Regions from separate parts of the Mesorhizobium sp. LjRoot246 genome, predicted to be linked through region 2. Evidence: predicted binding sites of a transcription regulator. Region 2 holds the regulator's gene; the other holds the start of a gene.
What was found. Region 2 encodes HrcA, which represses chaperone genes, less so after heat shock. Its sites were predicted from a motif close to GTTAGCACTCNCNNNNNGNGAGTGCTAAC; they were not measured.
Positions count from the first base shown of each region.

Region 1: the regulator HrcA is predicted to act here: its motif matches at 3,640-3,668, upstream of ACSQ3L_RS13475 (co-chaperone GroES).

Region 1 covers NZ_CAXUSN020000001.1:2,798,725-2,804,978, reverse strand. Annotated here, with positions in the region: gene ACSQ3L_RS13495 (GAF domain-containing protein) at 23-520, opposite strand; gene ACSQ3L_RS13490 (GYD domain-containing protein) at 697-1,011, opposite strand; gene ACSQ3L_RS13485 (hypothetical protein) at 1,279-1,437, opposite strand; gene groL (chaperonin GroEL) at 1,590-3,221, opposite strand; gene ACSQ3L_RS13475 (co-chaperone GroES) at 3,255-3,584, opposite strand; gene ACSQ3L_RS13470 (hypothetical protein) at 3,835-4,083, shown strand; gene ACSQ3L_RS13465 (DUF1488 domain-containing protein) at 4,080-4,346, shown strand; gene ACSQ3L_RS13460 (DUF6500 family protein) at 4,414-4,635, opposite strand; gene ACSQ3L_RS13455 (hypothetical protein) at 4,706-4,897, opposite strand; gene ACSQ3L_RS13450 (hypothetical protein) at 4,903-5,154, opposite strand; tRNA gene ACSQ3L_RS13445 (tRNA-Cys) at 5,313-5,388, opposite strand; gene ACSQ3L_RS13440 (LacI family DNA-binding transcriptional regulator) at 5,658-6,254, shown strand, end outside.
Region 2 covers NZ_CAXUSN020000001.1:865,287-871,540, forward strand. Annotated here, with positions in the region: gene rph (ribonuclease PH) at 1-516, opposite strand, end outside; gene hrcA (heat-inducible transcriptional repressor HrcA) at 673-1,755, shown strand; gene ACSQ3L_RS04015 (hypothetical protein) at 1,780-1,977, shown strand; gene ACSQ3L_RS04020 (PQQ-dependent sugar dehydrogenase) at 2,077-3,432, shown strand; gene ACSQ3L_RS04025 (LysE family translocator) at 3,711-4,328, shown strand; gene cysK (cysteine synthase A) at 4,501-5,478, shown strand; gene ACSQ3L_RS04035 (RNA polymerase sigma factor) at 5,856-6,254, opposite strand, start outside.

The DNA of each region.
Region 1 (6,254 bases), 1.9 Mb from region 2:
GTTCTATGCCAAGTAGTTTAGCTCAGTCCTCGAACGAACTCGCCGCGGCATAGATCGCTGCCAGCGTCTCGATGCCGGCCTGGTCGGCTTTGTCGAAGCGGCCAGGCAGCGGGCTGTCGAGATCGAGCACGCCGAAGACGCCCTCGTCGTCCTCGAGCAGCACGACCAGTTCCGAACGCGAATCGGCGTCGCAGGCGATGTGGCCGGGGAAATCATGCACGTCCTTGATCAGCATCGAGGTGCCAAGTTCGACCGCCGTTCCGCACACGCCCTTGCCGACGGCGATGCGCACGCAGGCCGGCTTGCCCTGGAACGGCCCGAGCACCATTTCCTCGTCCGACTGCAGGAAATAGAAACCGGCCCAGTTGAGGTCCGGCACCATCTGGAAGATCAGCGCGGCGGTGTTGGCGGCGTTGGCGATCGAATCGCGCTCGCCCTCGAGCAGCGCCTTCAACTGCGTGGCGAGGTCGCGGTAGAACGCGGCCTTGTCCGACGTGTCGATGGCCTTGGCCGCAAACATGGCTTGTCTCCGTATCGAGAATCGCGGTTCCGTTTCCGCAAGCTCTCTGCACCAAACGATCACCGGACGATACTAGCTTGAATTCCAGTCGCCGCGAAAGTCGGAAGAAGATGCCCTGTCCGACACTCGGCAGCACGGCACGTCCATCGAACCGTGCTGCCTTGAAGGCAAGTCCATCAGCCGGCGGGTTTGTACGCGCCGGCGGCCTTGTTGGCGGCCGCGAGCACCGCCTTCATGTCGAGTTCTTCCAGTACAACCATCTGGGTCAGCGAGCCGCTCGCTCGCACCGCAAGGGACATGCCAATCCCCGCTGACTGGTCCGGCACCTCGCCATTGACGACGACGTCATAGATGCCGCGCGTGAACATCACGCTGGTCACCTTGCCGCCGACGCTTTCAAAAAGCGCCTTGACCGCAGCTTGCCTGTCCGAGCCTTGCATCAATCCTTTGGCGGCATGAGGCGCATAGTTTGCCAAAATAGTTACTTTCATGGGTATTTCCTCCAAATGTCATTGTCTCGTGGCTGCTCCATAATTCGAGCGCCACGGAGCGATTTATTTTTCGGAACAATTGCAGGCGCCCTTGGACGCGTTGGCGACCAAGGGTCCACTGCCGGATGAATATGCGCTGAAGCTAATATAATGACAATACCGGACATGCCGATAGCAGCCACCGGGATTGCGGAGGTGATCTGGCTGGATCACAGCTCGGCCAATGGCATCGAGCTCGGGCCGGAAAGCAGCGGCGTCTCCGCCACCTCACATCGGGCGTTTGGGTTCGCTCTTTGATGGCGTCGCCGTGTCGGAATCGGATTTCTTGTGCTTGTCGGCGGCAATCCTGCGGATGCGGTCGAAGCGGCTTTCCTCGGTTTTTTCGGTCGTGACGACCGTCTCTGGCTTCTGCACGAACGTGATCATGGATCCGTCTCCTGGGCTAGAGGCCTGTACGCCGGGAGAAAATCCCCCGGCGGTAGTTATCCCATCTCGACTCAGCAAGGAGCCGGGGGCTGATTCAGGTCAGGCCTGAAAGGTGACTTCCATGAAGCCACCTTCGCAGACCGGCCGAATCTTTAGTAGCCGCCCATGCCGCCACCGCCACCACCCGCAGGGGCAGCGTCTTTCGGCGGAATGTCACTGATCATCGCCTCGGCGGTGATCAGCAGGGCTGCGATCGAGCCGGCATCCTGCAGTGCGGTGCGCACCACTTTCGCCGGATCGACGATGCCCGCCTTGATCATGTCGACATAGGTCTCGTTCTGGGCGTCAAAACCCTGATTGTGGTCCTTGCTGTCGGTGAGCTTGCCGACGACGATGGAGCCTTCGACGCCGGAATTCTCGGCTATCTGGCGGATCGGCGCTTCAAGCGCCCGCAGCACGATCGTGATGCCGGCCGTCACATCGGCATTGGCGCCGGTCAGGCCGCCAAGCACGGTCCTTGCACGCAGCAGAGCGACGCCGCCGCCGGGCACAATGCCTTCTTCAACCGCCGCGCGCGTGGCATTCAGCGCGTCGTCGATGCGGTCCTTCTTTTCCTTGACTTCCGACTCGGTGACGCCGCCGACGCGGATGACGGCAACGCCGCCGGCGAGCTTGGCCAGCCGCTCCTGCAGCTTTTCCTTGTCGTAGTCGGAGGTCGTCTCCTCGATCTGGCCCTTGATCTGGGTGATGCGCGCCTGGATCGTCGCCTTGGTGCCGGCGCCGTCGATGATGGTGGTGGTGTCCTTCTCGATCAGCACGCGCTTGGCGCGGCCGAGCATCTCGATGGTAACGTTTTCGAGCTTGATGCCGAGATCTTCCGAGATCATCTGGCCGGATGTGAGCACCGCGATGTCTTCCAGCATCGCCTTGCGGCGATCGCCGAAGCCCGGGGCCTTGACGGCCGCGACCTTGAGGCCGCCGCGCAGTTTGTTGACGACCAGCGTGGCCAGAGCCTCGCCCTCAACGTCCTCGGAGATGATCAGCAGCGGCCTGCCGCTCTGCACCACCGCTTCGAGGATCGGCAGCATCGCCTGCAGATTGCCGAGCTTCTTCTCGTGGATGAGGATGTAGGGCTCTTCCAGTTCGACGCGCATCTTGTCGGCATTGGTAACGAAATAGGGCGAGAGATAGCCGCGGTCGAACTGCATGCCTTCGACGACGTCGAGTTCGGTCTCGGCGGTCTTGGCTTCCTCGACGGTGATGACGCCGTCATTGCCGACCTTGTCCATCGCCTTGGCAATCATTTCGCCGACGCTGGCATCGCCATTGGCAGCGATGGTACCGACTTGTGCGATCTCGGCCGACGACTTGACCTTCTTGGCCCGCGCCTGGATTTCCTTGACCACAGCAGAAACCGCCTGGTCGATGCCGCGCTTCAAATCCATCGGGTTCATGCCGGCGGCGACCAGCTTGGCGCCTTCGCGCAGGATCGAAGCGGCCAGCACCGTTGCGGTGGTGGTGCCGTCACCGGCGAGATCATTGGTCTTCGAGGCAACTTCGCGCACCATCTGCGCGCCCATGTTCTCGAACTTGTCGGCAAGTTCGATTTCCTTGGCGACGGTGACGCCGTCCTTGGTGATGCGCGGCGCGCCATAGGCCTTGTCGATGATGACGTTGCGGCCCTTGGGGCCGAGCGTGACCTTCACCGCATTGTTGAGGATCTCGACGCCGCGCAGCATGCGATCGCGCGCATCGGTGGAGAATTTGATTTCCTTGGCAGACATGATTTTTATCCAGTTCGTTCGGAGAAAGTGAGATCAGGCAGCCTTCTTGGCGGCCACGGTCTTCTCGATCACGGGCTTCTCGATAATGCCCATAATGTCGGCTTCCTTCATGATCAGAAGGTCCTCGCCGTCGATCTTGACCTCGGTGCCCGACCATTTGCCGAACAGGATGAAGTCGCCGGCCTTGACGTCGAGCGGAACAAGTGCGCCGTTTTCGTCGCGTGCGCCAGGGCCGACAGCGACGACTTCGCCCTCCTGCGGCTTTTCCTTGGCAGTGTCGGGAATGATGATCCCGCCCTTGGATTTGATATCGCCTTCGGCGCGACGAATGACGACGCGGTCGTGGAGAGGCCGAAATTTCATGGGAACTTTCTTTCTGGGGCCGGCACAGGCGGCCACGCCCCTCCTCTATAGACGCGTTGGCACTCGATAGATAGGAGTGCCAAAAATTATTCACGAGCCGAATTAAATATTCAAAAGTATTATTTCGGTCTGCCGTTTCGTGATATCGACAGGGCGTCAAATATTTCAAAAGATTGAATTTTGCCGATCGAGTGCCTATTTATCGGACAAGTTCATTTTCACGATTTCACGAACAAGGGAGATTTCTTCGATGGCCGAAGGCAATCAGACGATCATGGAAAAAGCTGAAGCCCGCTTTGTCGACAAGCAGAAAAAGACGGCGGAGAAAAACAAGGCAACCGCCGAATACATGTCCGAGGCAAGGGCCAGGGAGATCAAGACGGCAAGGCTGAGAGAGCTTCGGCTGGCCAAGGAAGAAGCCGACCGCGTCGCCGAGGCCCTGAACCCGACACCGAAGAAGAAGCGGGTGACCAAGAAAGCCACGGAGGTAAAGACATGAGTCTCACCTTCCCCAACCGCAGCCGCAGCTATGACGAAGCCGGCCAGCGCATCCGTTTCGTCGGCCATGACGGAATGTTCCAGATCTCCTTCTCCGTCGCCGCCGACGCCATGGCCAAGATGCGGCCGGGAACTGCTGCCGATGAAGCCGGCTACCTCCAGACATTCGACACCGAGAGCAGCGCCATCCGTGAGGTGGCGTCGAAGGCCTACGGCCGCACCCACAAGAGCATGTATGTGCTGACGGCAGCCGATTTCAGCTGATCAGCCTAATGTATGTCGCTTAAAAGTGAGCTCGGTTTTGAGACAACGACATGCTTGGAAATGACGATTAAAGGTCCATCTCCTCGACCATCGTGCGTATCTTTTCAGCTTTTTCAAAATGATCGAGGCGGTGGGTTCTGATCCACCATTCGGCGGCTTCCATCAGGAGTTCGGGGTCGTCGTTCCTGTTGGCGAAGAACGCATAGAACGACACGCCGACGCCGGTCCCTTTTTCGGCGATCTTGCGGTCGCAGATTTCTAGTATCTTGTGCTTCAGGCTGGCTCTCACGGGATTCCTTTGATTTGCGGTGCGCAGGCTGCTGCCGGCGCCGAAACCCTGACGCAACGGCCGATACGGTTCAGGGCTTGCGCTCGGCCCGTTCGCGGCGCTTGACGTCGCGGATATTCATCTGCACGACCATGTCCTCCGCCTCGCGCGGACCCATGCCGACCATCACCTTTTGCCGGACCACCGCAGGCTGGCCAGTGAAGACATCGATGATGCTCCAGCTCTGGGGAAGCTCCATGCGCAGCGTGTAGCGGTTGGCCATGCCGGTCAGCCCTGCATCATGAAGAACACGGCGCCCAGGATCAGCACCGTCCAGGCGACGACCGACAGTTTCAGCACCATGCCGCCATGCGCGGCCAGAAGATCCCGTAGGCGCGACACGACACCCGCCGGCCGGGCCGGTGCGGCCACAAACGTGACAGGCGCTTTGAGGCCAAGTTTTCCAAAGACGGGCAGCAGCGAAGGTTCACGCACGAAAATGACCTCGAATGTCGGGAAGAGCGGAGCAAGAACGCTCATGTCCCTTTATAGCACCCTTTCGCGAACGACCTGCATGCCAAAATGCAACACAGGACTGCTTTAGCGGCCGGTCTGCACCGCCTTCGGAATGCGCAAATCTACTCGCTGGGAATTGACTGCCCTTGGGCAGATTGGAACTGCTGTTCGACGCGAGATTTTGGAGGCCTCGCCTCGGGATCGAACCGAGGCTTCAGAGATTTGCAGTCTCCAGCGTAGCCGCTCCGCCACGAGGCCATGGCTATTGAAGTAGCGGCCAAACATTTACGGAAAGGTTAATCCCGAGGGATTGTTCAGGATTTTTGGCAGCGATTTTCAGAACGCGCCAGCACGTGTGTTGGAGAGGCTTGCCCAACCAACTTTCCCCTTGAACGATCACCGGATCTGGCCTAGCCTTGAGTTGAGAAAAGGTTTTTCCAAACATCTCCGATCGGGCTTGGCCATGTGCCGGGTCATTTTCGAGCCAGCAAGAGAAAACCTTTTCCCAACTAAGGATTCTCGACGCGATGCCATCGGACGATCTGCCTGTTCCGGTCTTTTCCAAGCCAGTCACCTTGCGTGACGTGGCCGCGCAGGCAGGAGTCAGCGTCGCCACCGCATCGAAGGCGCTCAATGACCAGGGACGGATGACCGCCGAGACGCGCGAGCGTATCCGCGAGACGGCCCGGCGGCTCGGCTTCCGGCCCAACAGCCTGGCGCAGAGCCTGCTGAGGCGGCGCAGCTTCACCGTCGGCCTGCTCACCAACGATACCTATGGCCGCTTCTCGCTGCCGCTGATGTCGGGCATTTCGGACGCGCTGGTCGACAATGGCGTCTCGGTGTTCCTGTGCAACGTCGAGGAGGACCCGCGGCTGGGCCAGATGCATGTCGACGCCATGCTGGACAAGCGCGTCGACGGCATCATCGCCACCGGCAAGCGCATCGATCGCCATCTGCCCGTCGACCTCTCCAATCTGCGCGTCCCGGTGATCTATGCCTTCACCCAGCCCGATCCCGACGCCATCGCCTTCGTCTCGGACGACGCCGACGGCGCCAGGCTGGCGGTCGAACATCTGTGCCGGCTGGGCTGGAAGCGCATCGCCCATGTCACCGGACCGGCGAGC
Region 2 (6,254 bases):
CGGCTGGCCGTCATGGATGCCGCAGGAGATCGCCGCGACGTGGTCCTTCAGCACCTTGGCGACGCTGGCCATCTGGCGCGCTTCCATCCAGCGCAGGCAGTCGTACAGCGCCACCCAGCCGCCGGTGATCGAGGCGGTGCGGGTGCCGCCATCGGCCTGGATGACGTCGCAGTCGACGGTGATCTGCTGCTCGCCCAATGCCTGCAAATCGACCACGGCGCGTAAAGAGCGGCCGATCAGCCGCTGGATCTCTAGCGTGCGGCCGCCCTGCTTGCCGGCGGAAGCCTCGCGGCGCATGCGCTCGCCGGTCGAACGCGGCAGCATGCCGTATTCGGCCGTCACCCAGCCCTTACCGGAATTGCGCATCCAGCCCGGCACCTTCTCTTCGAGGCTTGCCGTGCACAGGACATGCGTGTCGCCGAACTTCACCAGGCATGAGCCTTCGGCATGCTTGGACACGCCGCGCTCGAAGGAGATGGCACGCATTTCGTCGAATTGGCGTTTGGAGGGGCGCATTCAGGCTGCTTTCTTGTCATTTTTCGGAATCTTGGCCGGCTTGTAACCGCATGGGACGCGTGGCGCAAAGGAAAATGGCCGGGCGATCTGACACAGACACCGGGTTGCGCGGGCGCAGCGTAAGTCTATATCCTTGGGCCGGAGGTTTTTGGCCGTATGACCAAGACAGTCGATCCCGCTTCGCAGTTGCCCGCTCTTCAATCGCTCGACATGCGCTCGCGCGACATTTTTCGGCGCATCGTCGATTCCTATCTCAAGGACGGCGAACCCGTGGGATCCCGCAGCCTGTCGCGCATCCTGCCGTCCTCGCTGTCGCCAGCCACCATCCGCAACGTGATGAGCGACCTCGAGCATCTCGGCCTGATCTACGCGCCTCACATCTCGGCCGGCCGGCTGCCGACGCAAGCCGGCCTGCGTTTCTTCGTTGACGCCTTCATGGAGCTTGGCGACCTTTCCGACGAGGAGCGCCGCGCCATCGAGGCACAGGTGCGGGCGTCCGGCTCGGGCGCGACGCTGGAGCAGATGCTGACCGAGGCCAGCCAGATGCTGTCGGGCATGTCGCGCGGCGCCGGTCTGGTGCTGGCCGCCAAGAACGAGGTGGCGCTGAAGCACATTGAATTCATTCAGCTCGAACCGACCAAGGCGCTGGCGGTGCTGGTGTCGCAGAATGGCGACGTCGAAAACCGCGTCGTCGAGCTGCCCGCCGGCGTCACCGTCTCGCAACTGCACGAGGCCTCGAATTTCCTCAACGCCCATATCCGTGGCCGCACGCTGGCCGAGGCGCGGATCGAGATCGCCCGCATCAAGGAAGAAACCAGGGCCGCACTCGACACGCTGTCGCAGGACCTGGTCGAAAAGGGGCTGGCAGTATGGGCCGGCGCCGACAGCGGCCTGCCGGCGCGGCTCATCGTGCGCGGCCGCGCCAATCTGCTCGAAAATGTCACCGCGCAGGCCGACATCGAACTGCTGCGCCATCTGTTCGAGGACATGGAGACGCAGGACGGTCTGATCCAGTTGCTCGACCTCGCCGAACAGGGGTCGGGCGTGCGCATCTTCATCGGCTCGGAAAACAAGCTGTTTTCGCTGTCGGGCTCGTCGCTGGTGGTCGCCCCCTATCGCGACAAGGACGCCCGCGTCGTCGGCGCGCTCGGCGTCATCGGCCCGACCCGGCTGAATTACGCGCGCATCGTGCCGATGGTGGATTACACCGCGCAGCTGATATCGCGCATGCTCCGTTAAGCTGATCTAACCGAGGAGACGACGATGGCGCTCGAAGAATTCAAGGCCCGGATCAGCCTGCTGCTCGAGGAAATGGTCAACCAGCCGGAGGACCAGCACGAAATCCAGGAGCAGTTGCGCGAGAAACTGCGGGAAATGCGTGCCATGGGCCTGCCACTGCCGGCCGATCTCGTCGAGTTGGAAAAACGCCTCGACGACGATTTCTACGCCGCCGGCACCTGAGCCCGGAAAACGGGAGCTTCCTTCAACTCATTGTGTGCCGCGGGAACGATCGATAAAGCCGCCCGTTCCTGTCTTCTCGGCCAAACATTGGAGGATAGGATGATCCGTTCCGCCGGTCTGGCGATTTCCGCCGCCGCACTGTTTCTCTCGACCGTTTCATTCGCCCAGCAGGCGGATAAGTCCGTGCTGAAAGGTGCTGCCGCTTTCGGCGACTGGCGAGCGGACAAGCCGGGCGTGCGTCGCCTGATCAGGCCGGACGATATGCCAAAGCCCTATGCCACCAAATCCGCGTCGAACAGCGCCAGCCCAGCGGAACGGCCACAAGACGCCAAGCCGCAATTGCCGCCAGGGTTCTCGGCCGAGCTGATCGCATCGGGCATCGACAATCCGCGCGTCGTGCGCGTCGCGCCGAATGGCGACCTGTTCGTCGCCGACAGCGAAGCCAACCAGGTCCGCGTCTATCGCTTGACCGAAGGCAGCGCGAAGCCGGCTGAGGACGGCATCTTTGCCAGCAATCTCAACCAGCCCTATGGCATTGCCTTCTATCCGCCGGGCGATAGCCCGCAATGGGTCTATGTCGCCAACAGCGACAGCATCGTGCGCTTTGCCTACCGCAATGGCGACCTGAAGACATCCGGCGACCCTGAAACCATCGTCGACAACATCCCTGCCAATCATCACTGGACCCGCGACATAGCCTTCTCGCCGGACGGCAAGACGCTTTATCTGTCGGTCGGCTCGGGATCGAATGTCGCCGAGGGTATGGGCAAGGAACCGAAAGGCGGCCTAGCCGCCTGGGCGAAGTCGCAGCCGCTCGGTGCTGCCTGGGGATCCGAGGACGGCCGCGCCGACGTGCTGGCCTTCGATCCCAACGGCAACAACGGCCGCATCTTTGCCACCGGCCTGCGCAATTGCTCGGGCATGACCGTTCAGCCGGCGACCGGGGCGTTGTGGTGCGTCGTCAACGAACGCGATGCGCTTGGCGACAATGTGCCGCCCGAATACGCGACCGCGGTCAAAGAGGGCGCCTTCTATGGCTGGCCCTGGTACTATATCGGCAACAACGAGGATCCGCGCCACAAGGGCGAGCGCCCCGATCTTGCCGGCAAGGCTGATATTCCCGATGTGCTGATGCAGGCGCATTCGTCGCCGCTCAACATCGCCTTCTACGAGGGGACAAGCTTTCCGGCCGAATACAAGGGCGATGCCTTCGTCGCGCTGCATGGTTCATGGAACCGCGGCAACAGGACCGGATACAAGGTGGTGAGATTGCTGTTCAAGGACGGCAAGCCGACCGGCGAGTATGAAGATTTCATCACCGGCTTCGTCGCCTCCAACGGTGAGGTCTGGGGCCGTCCGGTCGGCGTGGCGGTGGCGAGCGATGGCGCGCTGATCGTGAGCGAGGATGGCAACGGCACCATCTGGCGCGTCACCCATGGCGACGGCCGTTCTTGAGCAATTTTACCGGGCGACACAAGCCCCCTCACCCGGATTGCCAAAACCGAATTGCAACAGCAATTCGGGGCAATCCGACCTCTCCCCGAGGGGAGAGGAGTCAGCAGGCGCTGGCGCCCGTCTCTTCTCCCCTCGGGGAGAAGGTGGCCGCGAAGCGGCCGGATGAGGGGGCTTCGTAAGGCGAGGCCCCCGATATCTGGTGCAATAGAATCCGACCCCAGGGAATTCAATCTTGGCCGGTCCCATGCGATAAAGCGCTCTGATCTGAGACGAATGCCATGACCCTTACCGGATTCCTCGCCTATAGTGCCGCTCTCGGCATCGCCGCCGCGATTCCTGGTCCCGGCGTCACCGCGCTCGTCGCGCGTGCGCTTGGCTCCGGCTTCCGCTCGTCGCTGGCGATGTCCTTTGGCCTGATGGTTGGCGACATCACCTATCTGACCGCCGTGGTGCTCGGCCTCGCCTTCGTCGCGCAGAGTTTCGGCATGGTTTTTCTCGCCATAAAATGGCTCGGCGTCGCTTATCTCGCCTTCCTCGGCTGGCGCTTCTGGAACAGCGGCATCACGCCCGAGACCGTCGAGGCGAGGAAAGGCAAAGGCGGGCTGCTGTCGAGCTTCGTCGCCGGCCTCACCGTTACGCTCGGCAATCCGAAGACGATGATCTTCTATCTCGCGATCACGCCGACCATCGTCGACCTGAAGACCATCACGCTGGCCGATTACGGCATTCTCGTCGCGCTGACGGTGGTCGTGCTGTTGGCGGTGCTGGTGCCGTATCTGGCGCTTGCCGCCAAGGCGCGCTGGTTCCTGAGATCGCCGCGCGCGCTCAAGGCGCTGAACCGCACGGCCGCGGGCTTCATGGTCGGCGCTGCCGCGGCGATTGCCGCCCGCCAATAGAGGGCTTTCGGCCAAAGCATTTCGCAAACAGGCCTTTGCGGGAAATGCTTTTCCGAGACGGCACTGTTTTAGACACAGGTCCCACTCGGATATTTTCTGCCGACAGTCTATCTTGCGCGGCCGAAGGTCCTATCTTGCGGACCACCTGCCTGAAATTCTGGGAGCGAAACCAATGAACAAGCCCGTCACAGCCCGTGCGCCCGGTCGCGGCCGCGTCTACGATTCCATCACCGATACGATCGGCGACACGCCCCTGGTGCGGCTCGACAAATTCGCCAGGGAAAAGGGCATCGTCGCCAATCTCATTGCCAAGCTCGAATTCTTCAATCCGATCGCCTCGGTCAAGGACCGCATCGGCGTGGCGATGATCGAGGCGCTGGAGGCATCCGGCAAGATTTCTCCCGGCAAGACCACGCTGATCGAACCGACATCCGGCAACACCGGCATCGCGCTTGCCTTCGCCGCCGCCGCCAAGGGCTACAAGCTGATCCTGACGATGCCCGAAACGATGTCGGTCGAGCGCCGGAAAATGCTGGCGCTGCTCGGCGCCGAGCTGGTGCTGACCGAGGGTCCGAAGGGCATGAAGGGAGCCATAGCCAAGGCCGACGAACTGGCCGCGACGATCCCCAACGCGATCATCCCGCAGCAGTTCGAGAATCCGGCCAATCCGGAAATCCACCGCACCACGACGGCCGAGGAAATCTGGAACGATACGCATGGCGAGGTCGATATCTTCGTCGCCGGCATCGGCACCGGCGGCACCATCACCGGCGTCGGCCAGGTGCTGAAGAAGCGCAAGCCTTCGGTGCATGTCGTCGCCGTCGAGCCGGAATCCTCACCGGTGTTGTCGGGCGGCCAGCCCGGCCCGCACAAGATCCAGGGCATCGGCGCCGGTTTTGCACCCAAGATCCTCGACACGACAATCTATGACGAGATCGTCAAGGTCTCGAACGAGGATTCGGTCGCCAATGCCCGCCTCGTCGCCCGCCTCGAAGGCGTGCCGGTCGGCATCTCGTCGGGCGCCGCCTTGCAGGCAGCCATTGTCGTCGGCTCGCGGCCGGAGAACAAGGGCAAGAACCTTGTGGTGGTTATCCCCGATTTCGCCGAGCGCTATCTTTCGACGATCCTGTTCGAGGGGTTGGGAGCGTAGGTTCGCGCTATTCCCAAGAATAGAAACGCCGAGATCCTTCGCACCCCCCTCTGCCCTGCCGGGCATCTCCCCCGCAAGGGGGGAGATTGGCCGTCATCTTGGCTTTCGCCAATCGTCACTGTCTTAGAGTCGGCGGAGCGCCTAAGCTGCAAATCTCCCTCCTTGCGGGGGAGATGTCCGGCAGGACAGAGGGGGGGTGCTGTCCCGCCAACGCTGCAAATCTTGCCCGCCGAAAACCGGCCGGGGCAGACAAGGCGCAGGCGGCCTGGCCGGATATCGACCGTGTGTGGTCGAAGCTGCGCCGGCATTCCCTGATGAAGACACTCAACACATCGCATGAGATGTGGCCAGGCTGAACGGACGGCCGAGAGCGAGGCTCAGTTTCGGAGCACCGCCCTTTTGCCCTGCAGGAACCGGCGCACCGCCGGATCGCGCTCGAGACCGATCGCCCGGTCATAGGCCTCGGTTGCCTGCGGTACCTGACCAAGCCTGGCCAGGAGACCGGCGCGGGCCGCCCAATAGGGCTGGTACTCATCGAGCCGCTTGTCGTCGCCCAGCGCGTCAAGGGTCGCGAGTCCTGTCACAGCGCCGTCAGCCTCGGCGATCGCAACCGCGCGGTTGATCGCCACCACCGGCGATCCTGCTATCGAAAGCAGCGCGTCGTAGAGTTCGCGGATCGCCACCCAGTCGGTGAAGCCGGTCAGCCGCCGTGCCGTATGCGCGGACTGCACAGCCGCTTCAAGCTGGTAGCGACCAATGACACCTTTGGCCGCGGC